DNA from 2 places in the Streptomyces sp. NPDC047108 genome. Region 1 is predicted to be linked to the other one. Evidence: riboswitches for the same ligand, from Rfam matches in the RefSeq annotation. Region 1 holds a riboswitch; the other holds the start of a gene.

Evidence for each region. Region 1 has a riboswitch for S-adenosylmethionine ahead of thrC (threonine synthase). Riboswitches for the same ligand answer to the same signal wherever they lie in the genome.
Region 2: it holds a riboswitch for S-adenosylmethionine, as region 1 does, so the genes downstream of both, ABZ822_RS16310 (aminotransferase class V-fold PLP-dependent enzyme) here and thrC (threonine synthase) in region 1, are expected to answer to the same signal.

The regions. Positions count from the first base shown of each region.
Region 1 covers NZ_JBEYUP010000001.1:549,158-553,680, reverse strand. The annotation lists gene ABZ822_RS02370 (nitroreductase family deazaflavin-dependent oxidoreductase) at 1-170, shown strand, start outside; gene ABZ822_RS02365 (trehalose-6-phosphate synthase) at 201-1,658, opposite strand; gene ABZ822_RS02360 (glucosyl-3-phosphoglycerate synthase) at 1,946-2,947, opposite strand; SAM riboswitch class I at 3,163-3,303, shown strand; gene thrC (threonine synthase) at 3,322-4,523, shown strand, end outside.
Region 2 covers NZ_JBEYUP010000006.1:377,795-382,317, forward strand. The annotation lists gene ABZ822_RS16305 (Lrp/AsnC ligand binding domain-containing protein) at 1-28, shown strand, start outside; gene ABZ822_RS16310 (aminotransferase class V-fold PLP-dependent enzyme) at 517-1,971, opposite strand; SAM riboswitch class IV at 2,179-2,296, opposite strand; gene trpD (anthranilate phosphoribosyltransferase) at 2,475-3,542, opposite strand; partial or broken gene ABZ822_RS16320 (ubiquinol-cytochrome c reductase cytochrome b subunit) at 3,832-4,523, opposite strand, start outside.

The DNA.
Region 1 (4,523 bases):
GCGCGGAGACGTTCACCGGCCGGGCCCGTACGGCCTCCGCGGCGGAGAAGCCGGACCTGTGGCGGCGTATGGCCGCGATCTTCCCGCAGTACGACAGCTACCAGGACAAGGCCGGGCGGGACATCCCGCTCGTGATCGTCGAACGGGACGAGGAGCCCGGTCCTTCGTAGGCCCGGCCGAGGGGCCAGGACCCCGGGCCGTCAGCCGCCGAGGGCGTTGAGCTGGTCGAGGAACCACTTCTGCGGCGGCAGCGAGGTCGCCGCGGCCGCCAGCCGCTTCGTCCGCTCGGCGCGCTCGCCCGGCGCCATCGACAGAGCCTGATGCAGCGCCTCCGCCGTGCCCGTCACGTCGTACGGGTTCACCACGAGCGCCTCCTCGCCGAGCTCCGCGTACGCGCCCGCCTCGCGCGAGAGCACCAGCGCGCAGCCCTCGTCGGAGATGACCGGCACCTCCTTCGCGACGAGGTTCATGCCGTCGCGGATCGGATTGACCAGCGCCACGTCGGCGATGCGGTACGCGGCGAGGGAACGCGCGAAGTCATCCTTCACATGCAGGACGACGGGCTGCCACGCGTCCGTGCCGAACTCGGCGTTGATCTCCCCGGCGACCCGCTGCACCTCGTCGGTGTAGTCGCGGTAGACGGCGAGATCCTGCCGCGAGGGGTAGGCGAAGGCGAGGTGGACGACCAGGCCGCGCCACTCCGGATGGTCGGTGAGCAACTGCCGGTACGCGTGGAGGCCGCGCACGATGTTCTTCGACAACTCGGTGCGGTCGACCCGGACGACGACCCGGCGCTCCCGGCCTCCGATCTGCTCGCGCAGGGCGGCCATCCGCTCGACCACGTCCGGACGGTGCGACCGCTCCCGCAGGAAGTCGGCGTCGGCGCCCAGCCCGTGGACCCCGAGCCGCGTCGTACGGCCCTCGCAGGTGACGGCGTCGGAGGCGCCGTCCGTGGAGTCCACCTCGCCGTCGAGTACCTCCGCGGCGCAGGCGGCGAACGCGTCGGCCCACCGCTGGGTGAGGAACCCCGCCCGGTCGGCGCCGAGCATGCCGCGCAGGAGCTGCCGGGCGATGTCGTCGGGCAGCAGCCGGAAATAGTCCACGGGCGCCCACGGGGTGTGCGAGAAGTGCCCGATCCGCAGATCGGGGCGGCGCCTGCGGAGCATGCCCGGCACCAGGCACAGGTGGTAGTCCTGCACGAGCACCGCGGCGCCCTCGGCGGCCTCCTCGGCGAGGGCGTCGGCGAAGGCGGCGTTGTACGACTCGTAGGACGTCCACCGGGCGCGGAACGCGGCGTCGAAGGACGGCTCGAGCGGGGTCTGGTAGAGCAGGTGGTGCACGAACCACAGCACCGAGTTCGCGATGCCGTTGTAGGCGTCGGCGAAGACGTCGGGGTCGATGTCGAGCATCCGTACGTGCTGGCCGCCGGTCTCGGCGGGGTCCAGGCGGGTGCCACGGCGGCGGACGGCCTCGCGGTCTCCGTCGCCGAGCGCGGCGCAGACCCACAGGGCGCCCGCGTCGGGGCCGATGGCGGACAGGCCGGAGACGAGGCCGCCTCCGCCGCGCCGGGCACTGAGCGAGCCGTCCTCTTGGAGGGTGTGCGAGACCGGGCCGCGGTTGGACGCGACGAGAACCTGGGCAGCCTGCTCTGCGACCATGCCGCGAGCCTAGCCCGTGACAGATCCGCGCAAACGTGCGTTTCGCCATCCGGCGGGGGCGGCGTGATGTCGGGATCCGATTCCGCGATGCGGAAGGGATCCCGACGTTCGGCCGGCGGTCACGGGCGCATGCAGCGCGAGGTCTTGCCGTGGGCCGTCCATGCCTTTCGGCTGCCGGCCGGTGGCGTGTGGTTGCCCTTCCCCCGGACTCCGTCCGGGGGGACCCCCACCGCCCCGCGGAACGACTGCCACCCAAGGCCTCCCGCGGAACGACTGCCCCCCGGTCGCTACGCCACGCGGCCGTCGTGAGGGGTGTGGCGCGCCCGGTACTCCGGGATCGTGGCCATCGGCGGGCGCTCCTCCGCCGCCACGTCGTGGACCGTCGGGGTGAAGCCCGCGTCCGTGCGGTCGAACTGCGTCAGCACCGGCCGTACGAGGTGCCCGCGCGCCAGCCGCGCCTGCGCCGTGCGGTAGATCGTCGCCGCCATCCGTCCCAGCGCCTGCCCGTCCTGGTGCCGGTGCCGCCGTACGCCGACGTCGACCTGGGCCAGCGCGTCCAGCCCGGCCAGGTCGAGCGCGTCGATGAGCATCGCCAGCTCCACGCCGTAGCCGACGGGGAACGGGAGCTGCTCCAGCAGCGACCGCCGCACCGCGTACTCGCCGCCGAGCGGCTGGACGAAGCCCGCCAGCCGCGGCCAGTGGAGGTTGAGCAGCGGGCGGGCGACCAGCTCGGTGACGCGACCGCCCTGCTCGACGGGGCCGAGGGAGTCGTCCGGCGGCTTCTCGTCCGCACCGAGCGGGCGGTCGTACATCGCCTTCACCAGCTGCACGTCCGGCTCGGTCAGCAGGGGCCCGACGATCCCGGAGACGAAGCTCGACGAGAACGCGCGCAGGTCCGCGTCCACGAAGCAGACGATCTCCCCGCCGGTGACCAGCAGCGACCGCCACAGCACCTCGCCCTTGCCGGGCTCCGCGGGCAGCCGCGGCAGGACGGCGTCGCGGTGGACGACGCGGGCGCCGGCCTCCGCGGCCACCTCGGCCGTACGGTCGGTGGAGCCGGAGTCGACGACGACCAGCTCGTCGACCAGCGGGACGGCCTCGCTCATCAGCTCGCGCCGGATCGTCTCGACGATCGGCCCGACCGTGGCCTCCTCGTCGAGGGCCGGGAGCACGACGCTGACCGTTCCGGCCGGCCCGGCGTTCCGCTTGGCGGCCAGGAGCCGGTTCAGCGGACGGTCGGCGGCCGACCAGGAGCGGTGCTCCAGCCAGTGCTCCACCTCTTCCAGCACGTCTGCGTCTCTCCCTGGGGTGCGGGGACCCGTACGGGCCCGTCTGTACCGTGTGCGGGGCCGCGGAACCCGGCCGGGTCCGTGATCCGTCTCGCGGTTCGGACGACTATCTCAACCGTCCGCGCCGTCCGTTACAGTCTTGAACAACGCAGGTGTCCACTTCATGTCGGGGTGGACCCGCACAAACGCCCGGGCGTAGCAGCCCGGAGCCATACCGCTCATCCAGAGGGGCAGAGGGAACGGCCCGTTGAAGCCCCGGCAACCCTCCAGTCGGTCTCGTGCATCCAGCGAGGCTCCCGACTCGGGAAGGTGCCAATTCCGTCTCGTGGCGAAGTCCGTCACGGGGAAGATGAGGAGAAAGGGCCTCGCCATCCATGGCTGTGCAAACCGTTGCCAACAGCACCGACTCCGTCTCGCTCGGACCCGCCGCCGCGCTGTCCTGCCGTGAGTGCGGCGAACGCTTCCCCCTCGGCCCGATCTTCGCGTGCCAGGTCTGTTTCGGGCCGCTCGAGGTGGCGTACGACCTGCCGAGCGGCGACCCCGAGGGCCTGCGGAAGCGCATCGAGGCCGGGCCCGGCAACCTCTGGCGGTACGCCCCGCTGCTGCCCGTCCCCGAGGACGTGGCGAGCAAGCCGAACCTGAACCCCGGCCTCACCAAGCTCGTGCGGGCCGACAACCTGGCGCGCGAGCTGGGTGTCACCGGCGGCCTGCACGTCAAGGACGACTCCGGGAACCCGACGCACTCCTTCAAGGACCGCGTCGTCGCCATCGCCGTCGAGGCCGCGCGCGCCTTCGGCTTCACCACCCTGTCCTGCTCCTCCACGGGCAACCTCGCGGGCGCGGTCGGCGCCGCGGCCGCCCGCGCGGGTTTCCGCTCCTGCGTGTTCATCCCGCACGACCTGGAGGCGGGCAAGGTCGTCATGGCCGCGGTCTACGGCGGTGACCTGGTCGGCATCGAGGGCACGTACGACGACGTGAACCGCTTCTGCAGCGAGCTGATCGGCGACCCGATCGGCGAGGGCTGGGGCTTCGTCAACGTCAACCTCCGCCCGTACTACGGCGAGGGCTCCAAGACCCTGGCGTACGAGATCGCCGAGCAGCTCGGCTGGCGCATCCCGGACAACATCGTCATCCCGATCGCCTCGGGCTCCCAGCTCACGAAGATCGACAAGGGGCTCAAGGAGCTGATCCGGCTCGGGCTCGTCGAGGACAAGCCGTACAAGATCTTCGGCGCTCAGGCGGAGGGCTGCTCCCCGGTGTCGCGGGCGTTCAAGGACGGCCACGACGTCGTACGGCCGGTCAAGCCGGACACCATCGCCAAGTCGCTCGCCATCGGCAACCCGGCCGACGGCCCGTACGTGCTCGACATCTGCCGTCGTACGGGTGGTGCGGTCGAGGACGTCACCGACGAGCAGGTCGTGGACGCCATCAAGCTGCTGGCGCGCACCGAGGGCATCTTCGCCGAGACCGCGGGCGGTGTGACCGTCGGCGTGCTGCGCAAGCTGATCGAGACCGGGCGGCTCGACCCGGCGGGTGAGACGGTGGTGCTCAACACCGGCGACGGGCTGAAGACCCT
Region 2 (4,523 bases), on a different contig from region 1:
GGCGTTCGCGATCGGTCTCGACGCGTAGCGGCTTGAGGGCCTTCGGCCCTCGCCGCGGAGCGGTTGCTTCAAGGGCCGGGGCCCTTGAAGCATGTCGGTTGGGGTGCGGCTTGCGCCGGGCGGCGGGTGGTGGTGTTGCCGCAGGGCGCGGCGGGATCTGCGCGTCCGCGGGCAGTCCGCGCGAGCGCCTACGGTCCAGGTCGCCGGGCGTGGTGCGGCGGCTGAACGCCGGTGGCCGTCGCTGCGCCCACCCGTCCCGCCCCGGCGGACGACTGCCCACAGCAGCGCACCCGCAGCGCCAACTCCGCCACGGGCGACCCCCCGAGGCGGTCCGCTCACCCGCCTCCGCGGGCAGCCCCTCGCGGGCACCGGGCCTCGTCCGGCGGATGAGCGCCGGTGGTCGGCGCTGGGCCGCCCGTCCCGCCAGGACGGGACGGGCGGCCGCAGCGGGGCCAATCCCCATCGGCGGGGACCCGTTGAGACCGGTCCGAGCCCGGCGCGCGGCCGTGCGGCGGGTTACGCGTTGCGGTCCGGGACGCAGCGGCCGTCCTCCGTGCGGTAGGTCCACTGGGCGCCGTTCGCGACCAGTTCCTTCACCGCCGCGACGAAGCGGTCCACGTGCTCCTCCGGCGTGCCCGCGCCGAAGCTGACGCGGATCGCGTTGAGCGACTTCTCCCCCGGGGCCGCAGCCTCCGGCGCCCCGCACTCCCCCGGCTCGTCCGCGTGGCTGCCCAGCAGCGTCCTGACCAGCGGGTGCGCGCAGAAGAGGCCGTCCCGTACGCCGATGCCGTACTCGGCGGAGAGCGCCGCGGCGAAGTGCGAGCTGTTCCAGCCGTCGACGACGAACGACAGGACGCCGACCCGCGGCGCGTCGTCGCCGAACAGCGACAGCACGCTCACCTCCGGGACCTCCGCCAGCCCTTCCCGAACGCGCGCGACCAGCGCCTGCTCGCGCTCCACCAGCGTCTCGAAGCCCGCCTCGGTGAGCGCCTTGCAGGCGGAGGCAATGGCGTAGACGCCGATGACGTTCGGCGAACCGGCCTCGTGCCGGGCCGCCGTGGTGTGCCACTCCACGTCCACGCCGCCGTCCGCGCGCCGCGCGACCGTACGGCTCGCACCGCCGCCCGCGAGGTACGGCTCGGCCTCCAGCAGCCAGTCGGCGCGTCCGGCGAGGACGCCCGAGCCGAACGGGGCGTACAGCTTGTGCCCGGAGAAGGCCACCCAGTCCACGTCCGACTCCGCGATGTCCACGGGGTGGTGGGGGGCGAGCTGCGCCGCGTCGAGCACGATGCGGGCACCGTGGGCGTGGGCCGCTGCGGTCAGCTCCTGTACGGGCCACAGCTCGCCGGTGACGTTCGAGGCGCCCGTGACGCACACCAGCGCCGGGCCGTACGGCTCCCTGCCGGCGAGCGCTCGCTCCAGCGTCTCGACGGCCTCCCACGGCGTGCGGGGCGCGTCGAGGACGGAGACCTCGACACCCGGGGCCTGCTGCCAGGGCAGCAGTGAGGCGTGGTGCTCGGTCTCGAAGACGAACACCCGCGTGCCCTGCGGGAGTACGGACGCCAGCAGGTTGAGCGAGTCGGTGGTGGAGCGTGTGAAGACGACCTGGTCGTCGTCGCGGCAGCCGAGGAACTCGGCGACGGCGGCACGGCTGTTCTCGAAGAGGTCGGTGGAGAGCTGCGAGAGGTACCCGGCACCGCGGTGGACGCTGCCGTAGTACGGGGCGTAGGCGGCGACGTCGTCCCACACCCGCTGCAGCGCGGGCGCGCTGGCCGCGTAGTCGAGGGCGGCGTACGTGACCTCGCCGCCGGTGACGAGCGGCACGAGGACGTCCCGGCCGAGGACGGGCAGCGGGGCGCCGACGGCGGACGCGGCGCAACAGGCGCCGGACGCCTCGGAGGCGGTGCCGTCGGCGGCGGTGGCAGCAGGGGCGGAGGCGGTCGAGGCGGTGGCAGCAGGGCGCACGGACATGGCGGAATCTCCCGGTGACAGGTGAAAGGCTTCTCAGGGACGCACGCGTCGCGCAGTACCGGCGCGGACGGCGTACGGAAGGCGCCTCGGCACACGGACGATCGCGGAGTGATCACCGCACGGAGGCTGTGGGAACGGGCCGCGGGCCCTAGCGCATTCGCTGATTCACGGAAGATCTCCCTCGACGACCCAGGATCCCTGGCGAGGGATCCGCGCTTGCCGCAGACCTCGCTGCCTGCGGCCTGGTCATCACCCGGGGCACCCCGCCACGGACGGAGGGTTGCCGGACAGCGGGCCGGGGCCTGTGTCGCTGTCACTCGTGACCTGGCGAGCATCATGCCACAAGGCCGTCATCGCGCAGGCCGCTGTCCGATACGTGGACAGCGGCCTGCGTTACGGCCTGTTGCGGCGGCTTCCTCACACCGGGTGCGGGAAGTCCAAGTGCCGTACGGATCAGAGCCGTTGGCGGCTCCGCGGGCTCAGCCGGTGGTGGACCCGGCGGCTCAGCCGTGGGTCGCCCCGACCCAGCGCTCCAGCGTCCGCCGTGCCGCCCCCGAGTCGACCGACTCGGCGGCCCGCTCCATCGCGGCCGCGATCTGCTCGGTGAGCGGCGCGTCCCGCGGGTCCAGGGCGACCAGCGCCGCGGCCGAGTTGAGCAGCACCGCGTCCCGTACGGGCCCGGTCTCGCCCGCCAGCAGGCGGCGGGCGACATCGGCGTTGTACGAGGCGTCCGCACCCCGCAGGGCCTCCACCGGCACCAGGTCGATCCCGATGTCGCGCGGGTCGAAGGACTCCTGCCGCACGGTCCCGTCCCGGACGACCCACACCTGCGAGGTGGCGGTGGTGGTCAGCTCGTCCAGCCCGTCGTCCCCGCGGAAGACGAGCGCCGACGAGCCGCGTTCGGCCAGGACACCGGCCATGATCGGCGCCATGCGCGGGTCGGCCACACCGGTCGCCTGGGCCCGCACCTTGGCCGGATTCGTCAGCGGGCCGAGGAAGTTGAACGTCGTGGGAATCCCCAACTCGCGCCGCGCGGGGGCCACATGACGCAGCGCGGGGTGGAACTTCACGGCGAAGCAGAACGTGATGCCGGCCTCGTCCGCGACCTCGACCACGCGCTGCGGCGACAGGTCGAGGTTGACGCCCAGCTTCTCCAGGACGTCGGAGGCCCCGCTCGCGGAGGAGGCGGCCCGGTTGCCGTGCTTGACGACCCGGGCGCCCGTGCCGGCGACGACGATGGCCGACATCGTCGAGATGTTCACGGTCTTGGCCCGGTCACCGCCGGTGCCGACGATGTCCACGCTCGGGCCTGGTACGTCGATGACATTGGCGTGGTCGTACATCGTCCGGACGAGGCCGGAGACCTCCTCGACCGTCTCGCCCTTGGCGCGCAGGGCGACCGCGAAGCCCGCGATCTGCACGTCCGTGGCTTCGCCGCGCATGATCCGGTCCATGGCCCAGGCGGTGTCCTCGGCGGTCAGGTTCTGGCCGGCGAGGAGGGAGGTCAGGACATCCGGCCAGGTGCGGGCCGCCGCGGGGCTGTCAGCTCCGGCTGGGGTCACACGGTCCATGGTCCGCTCCTGGATGTCGGATGGGCAGGTGGCGGCCGCCACCTGCGGTCTTGCGGCCAGCCTATCGGCGTGGCGGACCCGGCCGCGGCCGAGCCCGGAGTACGGACAGCGGCGGGCCTGCCGGGCACGGTGAGGCCCGGTCCCACCCCTGCCCCTTCCGTACGGCGCCGCCCTCCGTACGGGGTCCGGGCCCCCCACACGCCCGAGAGCCCCGGGTCCGCTCCCGAAGGGGCGGGCCCGGGGCCCTCGTACGACTCCTGCGGAGTCCGGCAGGCGGCCGGCGGTCCGGTCAGTGGTGACCGTGGCCCTCGGTGATCTCCCGGTACTCCTCGGCGGTCGGCTTGGCGATCTGGCTGTCCTGGCCGTAGAAGCCCTTCGACATCCGCGCGCGCAGCTTCTGCGTGCGCTTGATCTTCCGCCGTACTCCGTTCTCGTCGACCTCGGGGCCGAGCTCGAGCGGCGTGTACTGGTCGTGCTGCGTGAGCGTGTGCAGCTGCTGCTGCGACAGCGGCTCGTGCACCTCGATGAACTCACCGTGCGGCAGCCGCTTGATGATGCCGGTCTCACGACCGTGCAGCACCTTGTCCCGGTCACGCCGCTGCAGACCCAGACAGATCCGCTTGGTGACGACGAAGGTCAGGACCGGCAGCACGAAGAAGCCGATCCGGCCGAACCAGGTGATCGCGTTGATCGACAGGTGGAAGTGCGTGGCCCAGATGTCGTTGCCACCACCGACGAGCAGGATGAAGTACACGCTCAGCCAGGCCGCACCGAAGGCGGTACGGGTCGGGGCGTTGCGCGGGCGGTCCAGGATGTGGTGCTCGCGCTTGTCCCCGGTGACCCAGGACTCGATGAACGGCCACACCGCGATGGCGACCAGCACCAGCGGGAAGATCATCAGCGGGATGAACACACCCAGCGCGAGCGTATGGCCCGCGAAGTTGATCTCCCAGCCGGGCATCAGACGGATGAGGCCCTCGG